2 linked regions of the Bacillus pumilus genome follow. The main gene of each other region encodes a partner of the protein of the gene in region 2 in a complex. Links are inferred from orthologs where the notes say so. Each region holds a gene or a part of one and is shown on either strand. Other genes may lie near its edges.

Region 1 (5,353 bases), 1.6 Mb from region 2 along the record:
AAAGATCATTTTAGCCCTTTGTCAACAATCTGAACCCCCTCTTAAAAGAGGGGGTTTTTTATGATGAAGTCACACTTTCTGTTTCTTTGACCAACTGTTTCATTCGTTTACGGTCACGCTCTAAAATCGGCTTTAAGTATCGACCAGTGTAAGAAGCTTTTTCTTTTGCAATCTGCTCTGGAGTCCCAGAGGCAATGATCGTTCCGCCGCCTGCACCGCCCTCTGGTCCGAGATCAACGAGGTAATCAGCAGCCTTGATAATATCAAGGTTATGCTCAATCACTAGTACCGTATCTCCGTTTTCGACCAAACGCTGAAGCACTTTTAATAAACGGGCAATATCATCCACATGCAGACCTGTTGTCGGCTCGTCTAAAATATAAAGAGACCTTCCGTTTGAACGACGATGAAGCTCAGATGCCAATTTCACACGCTGCGCCTCTCCTCCAGACAATGTCGTCGCAGGCTGTCCAAGTGTAATGTACCCTAGTCCGACATCAAAAATCGTTTGAAGCTTCCGCTTAATTTTCGGGATGTTCTCGAAAAATTGGAGTGCGTCCTCCACAGTCATTTCAAGTACATCAGCAATGTTTTTCCCTTTATATGTGACCTCAAGTGTCTCCCGGTTATACCGTTTCCCGTGGCACACCTCACAAGGCACATACACATCTGGTAAAAAGTGCATTTCGATTTTAATGATGCCATCTCCGCGACATGCCTCGCAGCGTCCACCTTTGACGTTAAAGCTGAATCTGCCTTTTTTATACCCTCGTACCTTGGCTTCATTGGTTTGTGCAAACACATCTCGCACATCATCAAATACACCTGTATACGTGGCAGGGTTGGATCTTGGCGTACGACCGATTGGAGATTGATCAATATCAATCACCTTATCTAAATGATCCATTCCTTTGATTTCTTTGTGTTGTCCTGGCTTCGCCTTCGCTCTGTGAAGTTTTTGCGCAAGTGATTTTAATAGAATTTCATTCACAAGCGTACTTTTTCCTGAACCAGACACCCCAGTCACAGCTGTAAAGACGCCTAGAGGGAACTTCGCATTGACGTTTTTCAGGTTGTTTTCTTTTGCACCTTTGATTTCAATATAGCGGCCATCAGGCTTTCTTCTTTCAATCGGTAGTGGGATAAATTTCTCTCCAGATAAATATTGTCCTGTTAAAGATTTCTTGTCCTTCATGACTTCTTCCGGTGTCCCAGCTGAAATCACTTCTCCCCCATGAACTCCTGCTCCAGGTCCAATATCAATCAAATAATCAGCGGCTAGCATCGTATCTTCATCATGCTCGACGACAATGAGGGTATTCCCGATGTCGCGCATGTTTTTCAATGTCCCGATCAATCGGTCATTATCACGCTGATGCAGACCAATAGATGGTTCATCTAATATATAAAGAACACCTGTCAGCCTTGAACCGATTTGAGTAGCCAGACGAATCCGCTGCGCCTCTCCTCCAGATAGTGTGCCAGCGGAGCGGCTTAATGTGAGGTAATCTAATCCCACATTATTTAAGAAAGACAAGCGCTCTTTGATTTCGCGTAAAATGAGCTGAGCAATCTGCAAATCTTTCTCAGACAACTCGATTTGACCATATAAATCAAGGGCATCAGAGACAGACAAATCAGTGATTTCTCCAATATGTTTGCCATTGATCAGAACCGCAAGCGTCTCTTTTTTCAGACGATATCCTTTACATGTCGGACATGGCTGGTTCGCCATATATTTCTCCATTTGCTCACGAATATAATCCGAGCTGGTTTCTTTATAACGTCGTTCAATGTTACGTAGAACACCTTCAAATTCAATTTCATTTTCACGTACCTGACCAAAATCATTTTCATATTTGAAATAAATCCGTTCAGAGCCGCTTCCATATAAAATTTTATCGAATAAATGCGACGGGATATCTTTCACAGGAATGTCCATGTCGATACCATAATGTGTACATACTGCCTCAAGGAGCTGAGGATAGTATTGTGAGCTCTGCGGCTCCCATGGGGCAATGGCATGCTGGCGTAACGTCAAATCCTTATTAGGAACGACAAGCTCAGGGTCAACTTCTAGTTTAGAGCCAAGCCCATCACAGCTCGGACAGGCACCAAAAGGACTATTAAACGAAAACATTCTAGGCTCAAGCTCACCAATAGAGAATCCGCAGTGCGGACAGGCATGATGTTCACTGAATAACAACTCTTCTTGTCCAATCACGTCAATCATCACACGGCCTTCACCTAGTCGCAGCGCCGTTTCAAGAGAGTCAGACAGCCGAGCCGCGACGCCTTCCTTCACCACAATTCGGTCGATCACGACTTCAATGGAATGCTTCTTGTTCTTTTCAAGCTCGATCTCTTCTGATAGATCTTCCATCTCTCCATCGACTCTTACTCGAACATAGCCCTGCTTTCGAATTTGATCAAGTACTTTGACATGTGTCCCTTTGCGGCCAGATACGACTGGCGCAAGCACTTGCAATTTCGTTCTTTCTGGATATTCTAAAATGCGATCTGTCATCTGCTCAATCGTTTGGGACGTAATTTCAATCCCGTGTATCGGACAAATCGGTTTCCCAACTCGAGCATACAAGAGACGTAAATAATCATAGATTTCAGTAACTGTTCCGACCGTTGATCTAGGGTTCCGGCTCGTTGTCTTCTGATCAATACTAATCGCCGGAGAAAGACCTTCAATGGCATCTACATCCGGTTTATCCATTTGACCGAGAAATTGGCGCGCATACGCTGAAAGAGATTCAACGTACCTGCGCTGCCCCTCTGCATAAATGGTATCAAAAGCAAGAGACGATTTTCCTGAACCAGATAAACCCGTGATGACCACTAACTGGTCACGCGGGATATTCACATCAATATTTTTAAGGTTGTGGGCTCTAGCACCTTTCACCTCTATTCGTTCCATAGCCATCAGGCAATCATCCTTCCGCTTTTAGCTCTAGCAATAGATCTCTTAATTCTGCTGCTTTTTCAAAATCAAGCGCTTTTGCTGCATCTTTCATTTCCATCTCGACCTTTTCGATCACTTTTTCTCGTTCTTTTTTGCTCATTTTTGACAGCTTTGGTGCTGCATTTGTTTCATATTCTTCCGATTCTTCATGTATCTTTGTTGCTTTAATGGCATCTCTAATTTTCTTATGGATGGTTTGCGGTGTAATTCCATATTTTTCATTATATGCCTCTTGCTGCTCTCGTCTTCGCTTCGTTTCTTGAATCGCAATATCCATTGATTTGGTCATTTTATCTGCATACATAATGACCCGGCCTTCTGAATTTCTCGCTGCCCGGCCAATCGTCTGGATAAGGGATCTTTCAGAGCGTAAGAAGCCCTCTTTATCTGCATCTAAAATCGTCACAAGCGACACCTCTGGAATATCCAGTCCTTCACGAAGAAGGTTGATTCCCACAAGCACATCATATTTTCCGAGACGTAAATCGCGAATAATCTCAATCCGCTCAAGGGTCTTAATTTCTGAATGCAGATAATTGACCTTGATTCCAATCTCTTTTAAATAATCTGTCAGATCCTCAGACATTTTCTTCGTCAGCGTCGTCACGAGCACACGCTCATTTTTCTCAATCCGCGCATGAATTTCTCCAATTAAGTCATCAATTTGACCTTCAATTGGACGCACTTCAATAATTGGATCAAGTAAACCTGTTGGACGAATAATTTGTTCCACAACCTCTGGGGTTTTCTCAAGCTCATAAGGACCCGGAGTGGCAGATACATGCACAATATGATTGATATGCTTTTCAAACTCATCAAAGGTGAGCGGTCTGTTATCAAGTGCTGAAGGCAGACGGAATCCGTGATCAACCAACACTTGCTTTCTTGCTTGGTCCCCGTTGTACATCGCGCGGATTTGCGGGACCGTCACATGTGACTCATCGACAACAATCATAAAATCATCTGGGAAATAATCAAGCAATGTATAAGGGGTTGAACCAGGAGGACGCAAGGTCAGATGTCTTGAGTAATTCTCGATTCCTGAACAAAAGCCCATTTCTCTCATCATCTCAAGGTCATATCTTGTCCGCTGCTCAAGGCGCTGCGCTTCTAGCAACTTTCCATTATCTCGAAGCTTTTCGAGCTGTTCCTCAAGCTCTTGTTCAATATTAACAATCGCTTTTTCCATTTTTTCTTCTCTAGTGACGAAGTGAGATGCTGGGAAAATAGCCACATGTTCACGATCACCGAGTATTTCTCCAGTCAGTGCATCCACTTCTCGAATACGTTCAATTTCATCACCGAAAAACTCCACTCTGATACAATGCTCATCACGTGAAGCAGGGAAAATTTCAACGACGTCTCCTCGTACTCGGAAGGTTCCGCGCTGAAAATCTATATCATTACGAGAATACTGAATGTCCACCAGCTTACGTAGAAGCTGATTGCGTTCAATCTCCATTTCAGTACGTAAAGACAGCACAAGCTCTCGGTATTCCTCTGGCGAACCTAAGCCATAAATACAGGAGACACTGGCAATGATGATGACATCTCTCCGCTCAAATAATGAAGACGTAGCGGAGTGTCTCAGCTTATCAATCTCATCATTGATGCTGGCATCCTTTTCAATAAATGTATCCGTCTGAGGCACATACGCCTCTGGTTGGTAATAATCATAGTAACTTACAAAATATTCGACAGCATTATTCGGAAAGAATTCCTTGAACTCGCTGTATAGCTGACCGGCAAGTGTCTTATTATGCGCAATGACAAGTGTCGGTTTGTTCACTTCTTTAATCAGATTGGATACAGTAAAGGTCTTTCCCGTACCTGTAGCACCTAACAGCGTTTGATGCTGTTTCCCCTGATGGATCCCCTCAACAAGCTTTTCAATTGCCTTCGGCTGATCTCCTTGGGGCTGATAGTTAGAAACTAATTCAAAGCGGTCACTCACATCAAAGCCTCCGTTTCGTTACGAAATCTATCTAATGAATATATTATCATAAAAGAACACAAAAATACGAACTAAAGTTCGGCTCTTGCTTGATTTTTATTTCCAATACAGTCATACCCTCTCTTCAATACCAAATAACCCTCTTGCGAAAACCTTCCTTTCAGTATGGAACATTTTGGTGAGAGATATGCGATGAGCAGAAAAAGAGAACAAAAAGAAAGCTGCACTCACTAAAATTCGTAAGCACAGCTTAAAAACGTCACCTTTCGGCCTCACACGCTCTTGATAATCACATCAATGATGTTTTTCAGCCTTTTCTCTCTTTTCAATTTCTTTTTTAGCCATATATAATGCACCAGCTACTAAAGAAATGATATCTAATCCTACAATAAAGTAGGTTTCTGTATAGCCCTTCATATACGAGG
Region 2 (7,854 bases):
AGTCTTCAACTTTTGTTTTGAAGCGGTCAAATCGCTCGGAATCATCTTTGTAGTTGCCTTTCGCATTATCTGAAGGGAAGAAGACATTCTCCTCTTTGATCGTATCCCAATTGCCGATATCAGCTGAGCCTGCTTTCACATCTGTTTTAGCAATAAAGTTTCCTGGCACGATCGATGATTTTGGTGCTTGCTTATAAAGGGCAATCATGACAGGTACTTTTTGCAATCCATCCATTTGACGAATTCGTTTGATCACTTGTTCAGCAATTTTTTCGCCTTCTGACAGTAGTTTCTTTGAATTTTTCGAAGAATCGATCGTCACTTCTTGCTGAGGATCACCGATATTTTCACGGTAATAATAAACAGAGTTCAGCGCAAGTCCAATGACAACCCCGCCAAGCTGTAAGCTGTTTTTATCTTTTCGAATTAAGTAATTATGCTCTAACATCGAAGCTAAGTAAATTGGACTATTTTCATTTTTAGACTTTGTTGAACCTGAGTTCGGAAGAGCAGGATTTAAGCCTAGATTCTTAAAGTCCTTATCTTCTTTTTCTGCCTTTTTCAAATCACTGCCTGTTTTTTTGCGCGCCAGCCAGCCTAGAACGGTGTCCTCATCTAAATGCTGTCCTTCTTGGAAAAGGTAATCGTTTGTATTAAATGACTCTGTTGCGAGACGCATGAGCCCTGTTTCAAATTCATCGATGTCCAAGCGTGTGTTGAGACGCTCTGCTGTTAATCCTCTTGCAGCCCCTTGTTTAAACGGCAGCACCATTTTGTAATAAGAGTCAGAGATATTGTACATCGGGATGATGGCTGTTTCTTTCGTTTCATCCGTTTTTTGTGTGACCTCTTCGTCTTCCTTTCCCCCAAAAGGTGCACACGCTGACAATACCAGTGTGAGCATTGTCAGCAGCAATAACAACTTTTTCAATAGAAAACACTCCTCTTATTTCTTTAGCTCCTCGAGCATTTTAGCTTCGTCCCAAATTTCAATATTAAGTTCTTCTGCCTTTGTCAGCTTACTTCCCGCTGCTTCTCCGGCAATGACTAAATCTGTTTTCTTACTCACACTACCTGCCAGTTTACCACCTAATGCTTCGATCGCTGCTTTTGCATCGTTTCGTGCCATTTCTTCTAATTTCCCTGTCAGCACAATGGTTTTGCCTGCAAAATAGGAATCACTTTCTTCAACCTTCACCGGTTTTGGTCCTGTATAGGTCATATTGACCCCAAGCTCTTTTAGTTCATTTAGCAGATTGAGAATTTCTTCTTTTTCAAAGTACGTGACAACAGCATCAGCCATTTTTTCACCGATTTCATCAACTTCGAGTAATTGTTCTTTCGTCGCTTGCTTTAATTGATCGATATCACCGAAATGCATCGCCAAGGTCTTTGCCGCTTTGGAGCCAATAAATCGTATACCGAGTCCAAATAATAAACGCTCTAGAGAGTTTTCTTTCGATTGCTCAATCGAACGCAGTAAATTGTCGACAGATTTTTCGCCCATTCGCTCAAGTTGAATGAGTTCTTCTTTCGTTAATCGGTAAAGATCGGACACACGAGAGACAAGCTGTTCTTTGAAAAGCTGTGTAATGACCCGCTCGCCAAGCCCATCAATGTTCATTGCATTGCGGGAAACAAAGTGAATGAGTCCCTCACGTATTTGGGCAGGGCATTCTGGATTGATGCAGCGTAAAGCCACTTCACCTTCGATTCTCACCAGCTCACTATGACACTCTGGGCATTCCGTCGGCATGTGAAACGGCTTTTCTTCTCCTGTACGCTGATCGATCAGTACACCTGCGACTTCTGGAATAATATCTCCCGCTTTTTTCACAATCACTTGATCAAAAAGGCGAATATCCTTTTCTTTGATCAAATCTTCATTATGAAGAGACGCTCGTTGTACTGTCGTTCCTGCTACTTTGACAGGCTCCAGGATCGCCGTTGGTGTGATGACACCTGTACGCCCGACACTTAGCTCAATATCAAGTAGCTTTGTCACGACCTCTTCAGCTGGAAACTTGTACGCAACAGCCCAGCGGGGACTTTTAGCTGTAAAGCCTAGCTCTTCTTGCTGAGCTAACGAATCGACTTTGATCACAATTCCATCGATTTCATATGAAAAATCAGCACGCTTCGTTTTCAGTGTTTCAATGAGCTCGATCACTTCCTCAATCGTTTGGCACGTCCGTCTTTCTTTGTTCGTTTTAAAGCCAAGTTCATCGAGAAGATCGAGTCCTTCGCTTTGCGATTCAACACCAATTTCATCAAGCTCCGCTATACTGTAGACGAAGATATCAAGGTTTCGTTTCGCCGCAATTTTTGTATCAAGCTGACGAAGTGAGCCGGCGGCCGCATTACGCGGGTTCGCAAACGGCTCTTCTTCGTTTTGTAATCTTTTTTCGTTTAATGCTTCAAAGGAAGGTTTTGGCATAAATGCCTCGCCTCTCACTTCAATAGACAAAGGACGTTTGATTTTGAGTGGGATCGAACGAATGGTTTTGAGGTTTTCAGTAATATCCTCACCCGTTGTCCCATCTCCACGAGTAGCACCTCGAACAAACACGCCATTTTCATAACGGAGAGAAACAGCGAGTCCGTCAATTTTCAGCTCGACATTGTATGCGATATCGTCACCGACTGCTTGACGAACCCGGCGGTCAAAATCAAGAAGGTCCTGTTCATTAAACGCATTCCCAAGGCTGAGCATCGGTGTGCCATGACGCACTTTTTGGAAGGCGTCTAACACAGCGCCTCCTACTCTTTGTGAGGGAGAGTCCGCTGCTTTTAAATCAGGGTGCTCTTCCTCTAAAGAGATCAGCTCACGCATGCGCGCATCATATTCAGCGTCAGGAACACTTGGACGATCCAGTGTATGATATTCGTAGTTGTATTGGTTCAAAATCTCGTGCAGTTCCTCGATCCGGCGTTTCGCTGCTTCTTTATCCATCTGCTTCTTCCTTTCAATTCATCCGTTTTATAAGTTCTACCAGTTTATTGCTTCTCAATTGGCGCAAATGCTGCGAGAAGACGCTTAATGCCTGTAGGGCTTGGGAAGGCAATATCAAGCTCTGTGCTGTCTCCACTGCCTTTTACACTGACAACCGTTCCAACGCCCCATTTTTTATGAGCCGCTTTATCGCCCACAGCCCAGCCAATACTTCCGCCGCCTGTGTTTTGAATGGTTTGAGTTTGCGGACGTGAGACAGGTCCCCGTCTTTGCGGTCGTTCTCTTGTTTGGCCAAATGGTGTTTTGGTTTCTTTTTTCTCATTTAGGTTGTCCAATAAATCGGCTGGTATTTCTCGAATGAATCTTGATTCAAGGTTCATGTTTGTCCGGCCGAAGAGTGTTCTCATCTTGGCACTTGATAAATAAAGCTCTTCTTCCGCACGTGTGATGCCTACATAAGCAAGGCGGCGCTCTTCTTCCATCTCCGCATCTTCCATTAATGAACGGCTGTGCGGGAAGACACCTTCCTCCATGCCCATTAAGAAGACAACGGGGAATTCTAGACCTTTTGCGGCGTGAAGCGTCATTAAAATGACCGCATCCTGATCTTCTTCCTCATTTTCATCCAGCTTATCGATGTCTGCGACAAGGGCAAGGTCTGTCAGGAAAGTCACAAGGGACTTGTCTTCATTTTGTTCTTCAAAGTTCTTAGTCACAGAGAGAAACTCGTCAATATTTTCTAGACGACTTTGTGCTTCAATCGTTTTTTCAACCTTTAGTGCTTCACGATAGCCTGTTTTCTCTAGAATTTCTTCTGTTAGTTCTGTGACAGATAAATAATCCTGCATATTGGTCATTTGATCAATGAGCTGTTTAAATTCATCAAGCGCATTGGCTGCCCTTGCACTGAGTCCAATGAAATCTACCTGAGCAAGTGCTTCAAACATAGACAGATCATTCATCTCGGCATATGCCGCAATTTTATCAACAGAAGTTGCACCGATTCCGCGCTTTGGTACGTTAACGATTCGTGCAAAGCTAATGTCGTCATCTGGGTTAGCTACTAGGCGTAAGTACGCCAAAATGTCCTTGATCTCTTTTCTGTCATAGAACTTCGTGCCGCCGACAATGTTGTATTGAATGTTTGACTTCAATAATGTTTCCTCTATGACACGAGACTGGGCATTGGTCCGATAAAGAATCGCAAAATCGGATAATTTACGCTTGCCGCTCTGATGAAGCTGATGAATCTTTCCAGCAACAAATTGTCCTTCACCGAATTCATTATCTGCACGGTAATAGGCAATCTTCGCTCCTTCATCATTTTCTGTCCAAAGATTTTTCGGCTTACGGTTTGAATTGTTTTGAATCACTGTGTTTGCAGCATTCAAAATACGTTTAGTCGATCTATAATTTTGCTCAAGCAAAATCACTTCACTGGACGGATAATCTTTTTCAAAGGAGAGAATGTTTGTAATATCCGCTCCGCGCCAGCGATAGATGGACTGATCCGAGTCACCGACCACACATATATTTTGAAAACGTTGAGCGAGCAGTTTCACAAGCATGTACTGCGCTCTGTTTGTATCCTGATACTCATCGACATGAATGTATTGGAATTTTCGCTGATAGTGTTCTAATACTTCAGGGATGCGTTCAAACAGACGAATCGTCATCATAATAAGATCATCAAAATCAAGTGATTGGTTCTTGAGTAATCGTTTTTGATAATCTGTGTAGACGTCGCTGACCACTTGATCATAGAAATCACCAGCTGTTTTGGCGTATTCCTCTGCGTCAATGAGTTCGTTTTTTGCACTACTGATTGAACCTAAAATGCTACGTGGATCAAACTTTTTAGGATCGATATTTCGTTCTTTTAAAATGTTTTTAATGACTGAAAGCTGATCAGATGTGTCTAATATAGAAAAGTTGCGATTTACACCAATACGGTCAATATCGCGTCGTAAAATGCGCACACACATGCTGTGGAACGTAGAGATCCATATATCATCCGCACCAGGCCCTAAAATGGCTTGTACACGCTCACGCATTTCACGTGCTGCTTTATTTGTAAACGTAATCGCTAAAATGTTCCACGGAGCCACATGCTTTTCTGCCATTAAATAAGCAATTCGATGTGTGAGCACCCGTGTCTTTCCGCTTCCTGCTCCTGCCATCAAGAGTAGCGGACCGTCTGTTGCTTTGACCGCTTCTTTCTGCGCGTCATTCAACCCTTCTAATAGATGATTCGATATTTCATTCATTCCATTCACCGCCAATTCGAACTTATGTTCTATTTTAACCCGTTTCATCTTGTTTGACTATGATGATTTTTTGACTGCGCTCACTGTCTTTAATGCTTCTTTGAAATTGTCATAAATGACGTTTCCTACAACAACCACGTCCGCATGCTGCGCAAAATCTTCTGCCTGTTTTGCGTTTTCAATGCCCCCGCCATAAAAAAGAACCGTATCAGAAAGCACTGCTTTCGTTTCTTTCACTAACTCTATATCTCCAAGCGTTCCGCTGTATTCTAGATAAAAAATGGGCAGCTTCATCAAATGCTCTGCCACTCTTGCATATGCTCTTACGTCATCGATGTCCAGTGCTGTATTTGCTTCTGTAAGCTTGGCCGCTTTACATTCTTCATTTAAAATCACATAGCCTTCAGGCACGATCTCTTCCATTGACATCAAATCACCGAATTCCTTCATCGCGTCCTTGTGAAGCCCAACAATCCAATCAGGATGAGAGCTGTTTAAGACGGTCGGAATGAAATACAGATCAAAGCCCGGCACAATCATTTCATGTGTTGAGATTTCAAGCACACATGGCACAAGAAACCGGCGGACCTTTGACATCAATTGAAGCACGTTGTCCTCTGTCACATTGTCACTGCCGCCAATCAATATCGCATCCGTACCAGATTCGCAAATCGCCTCTAGCTGTTCATCGGATATTTCTTTATTCGGATCGAGTTTAAAGACATGCTTCCACTCGGTAACATCATACATGAAAAATGTTCCTCCATTCGTTTCATTCCATTTAAATATTATAACAAAATCAGTGACCGCAAAAAATGGGTAACCTCCTTCAGCTAAAAGTTTCATTCTTTTGAAAATGGTGTTCATGACTTTAAGTTAGATTGCTGAAAACATCTAGGAGCTGAGAGGGTTGATCTTTGACCGTTCACTGATAGGAAAGTTTTGTATCACCACATGTTATTATACAATAAAGGGACATTTTACTATTGATCAAAAAACCATACATAAAGTAGGTGATCCACTTGAAAAGAGCCATCACATATGATCAAACGATCGACATCGGATACATCTATCTCCTGCCTGTGGGAATTGGGACAATCAAAGAAACCATTGAATTAGATGTAAATGAATGTGTGAACGTAGATATTGACAAAGAGGGCCGAGTAGCTGGTTTGGAGTTATTTGCAGAAGAAACCAAGGTTTTGAAGCATGCACCCGTTTATGAGGATGAGCTTTCGTTACGTTTTACAGATCAGGAAGTTCTCTCAACCTATCATTTATCAGGCATTGAATTTCTTTTCTCGACGCCTGATCACGAAGGGTTGATCGGTTTTACGATTGTCGATCCTCTTCGATATAACATCAAAAAAAAGACAAGAAAAAACCGTTTTGAATGGTCAAAACGGTTTTTCCAAACTATTGTCTCGCTTCATTGAAATAATGGACGGATGTCATGGCCCCTTCATCGACCATCTTGTTGTCTTGAATATCTAATGGATCAGGGTGTCCAGCTTTTTCAGGAATCTTTTCATCTGAGCGGAACATGCTTGCCCATTTTTTGAGATGCTGTTTATTTTTCACTGCTAATAACACTGCACCACCAACCCCTAATCCTGCAAGTACATACGTATTCGGACGCTTATTCATGTATGTTCCCTCCCCTTATGATCTTATTTGTAAGTTACCCCGCCTTTTCATTTCTAAACGTCACAATCTGTTGAAGTGGTTTCTCTTTCAATGAAAAGTGGAATAACAACAGCAACGATAGAGAAAAGAGGGGATTTTCGTGACAACACCTTTCATTGTCATTGTCGCACTATTAGTGATTTTTTTCATCATACCAATCATTTTATTCATCTGGATTTGGATGCGAGATGAAAAACAGGAAGAGCATTCTGTCCTACGAAATTATCCGGTCATTGGAAAGCTACGGTTTATTTTTGAAAAAATAGGACCTGAGCTTCGCCAATATCTGTTTCTAAATGATCGGGAGGAGCTTCCTTTCTCAAGAAGAGAATACGAGCAAGCTGTCATGTCTGGGAAGTACAAAAGCCGGACGATGGGCTTTGGATCAAAACGTGATTTTGACAAGCCTGGCTACTACATTCGCAACGTCCTATTTCCAAAACAACGAGATGAGTTACGCATCAATCAATCTGAAAAAATCCAAACAAAAGTGTATCAGATCGATCAAGACAATTTACTGAGAAGAAGTGAACATACCAAAGAGGTTGAAGCAAAACCTTACTATCTCCATCAAGACGATGTACAAGTGATAGGCGAGCACACATGTCAAAAGCCTTTCCGTGTGAAAGGCCTGATTGGTCAGTCTGCCATGAGCTACGGATCTTTAGGCGACAGGGCCATTACAGCATTATCCTCAGGATTAAAGATGGCTGGCGGTACGTGGATGAACACAGGTGAAGGCGGGCTTTCTCCCTATCACCTCAAAGGCGGAGCCGATATCATATGCCAAATTGGGCCCGGTCTATTTGGCGTAAGAACAGAGGATGGCGCTTTTTCCTTTGAAGAGTTTAAGAAAAAAAGCGAGCACGAGGAAGTCAAAGCCTTTGAGCTGAAGCTGGCTCAAGGAGCTAAAACACGCGGCGGGCATATTGACGGTGAAAAGGTCAC

What was found. Proteins that work in one complex are often made in the same cells at the same time.
Region 1: the proteins of pcrA (region 2) and uvrB are in contact, whole or in part, in a crystal structure (PDB 7EGT), measured with the Thermus thermophilus proteins. The link is inferred for Bacillus pumilus from one-to-one orthologs. Residues at the interface, in WP_096412145.1 of Thermus thermophilus: His654, Arg656, Phe657, Gln666, Asp668, Glu669, Lys680, Arg681, Leu682, Ser683, Lys685, Tyr686, Ala687; in WP_096411307.1 of Thermus thermophilus: Glu23, Leu25, Arg26, Asp27, Gly28, Glu29, Arg30, Phe31, Arg55, Glu326, Asp327, Phe328, Glu379, Ser382, Gln383, His398, Gly400, Arg401.

Annotation. Positions count from the first base shown.
Region 1 is NZ_CP047089.1:895,347-900,699, forward strand. What follows is about bases 2,436-5,353. They hold uvrB (excinuclease ABC subunit UvrB), read right to left. Parts: upstream 4,929-5,353; coding sequence 2,943-4,928; downstream 2,436-2,942. Other genes in these bases: uvrA (excinuclease ABC subunit UvrA), read right to left, coding at 2,436-2,935; GPS65_RS04490 (CsbA family protein), read right to left, coding at 5,223-5,353. Outside these bases: more of uvrA, read right to left, coding at 59-2,435. UniProt on the Escherichia coli protein: The UvrABC repair system catalyzes the recognition and processing of DNA lesions. A damage recognition complex composed of 2 UvrA and 2 UvrB subunits scans DNA for abnormalities.
Region 2 is NZ_CP047089.1:2,505,579-2,513,432, reverse strand. What follows is about bases 2,610-5,593. They hold pcrA (DNA helicase PcrA), read right to left. Parts: upstream 5,221-5,593; coding sequence 2,998-5,220; downstream 2,610-2,997. Other genes in these bases: pcrB (heptaprenylglyceryl phosphate synthase), read right to left, coding at 5,278-5,593; ligA (NAD-dependent DNA ligase LigA), read right to left, coding at 2,610-2,953. Outside these bases: GPS65_RS12445 (CamS family sex pheromone protein), read right to left, coding at 1-931; more of ligA, read right to left, coding at 947-2,609; more of pcrB, read right to left, coding at 5,594-5,970; GPS65_RS12425 (DUF2283 domain-containing protein), read left to right, coding at 6,243-6,656; GPS65_RS12420 (hypothetical protein), read right to left, coding at 6,637-6,867; GPS65_RS12415 (FMN-binding glutamate synthase family protein), read left to right, coding at 7,007-7,854. UniProt on the Escherichia coli protein: A helicase with DNA-dependent ATPase activity. Unwinds DNA duplexes with 3'-5' polarity. Translocates on single-stranded DNA with 3'-5' polarity. Initiates unwinding more efficiently from a nicked substrate than double-stranded DNA.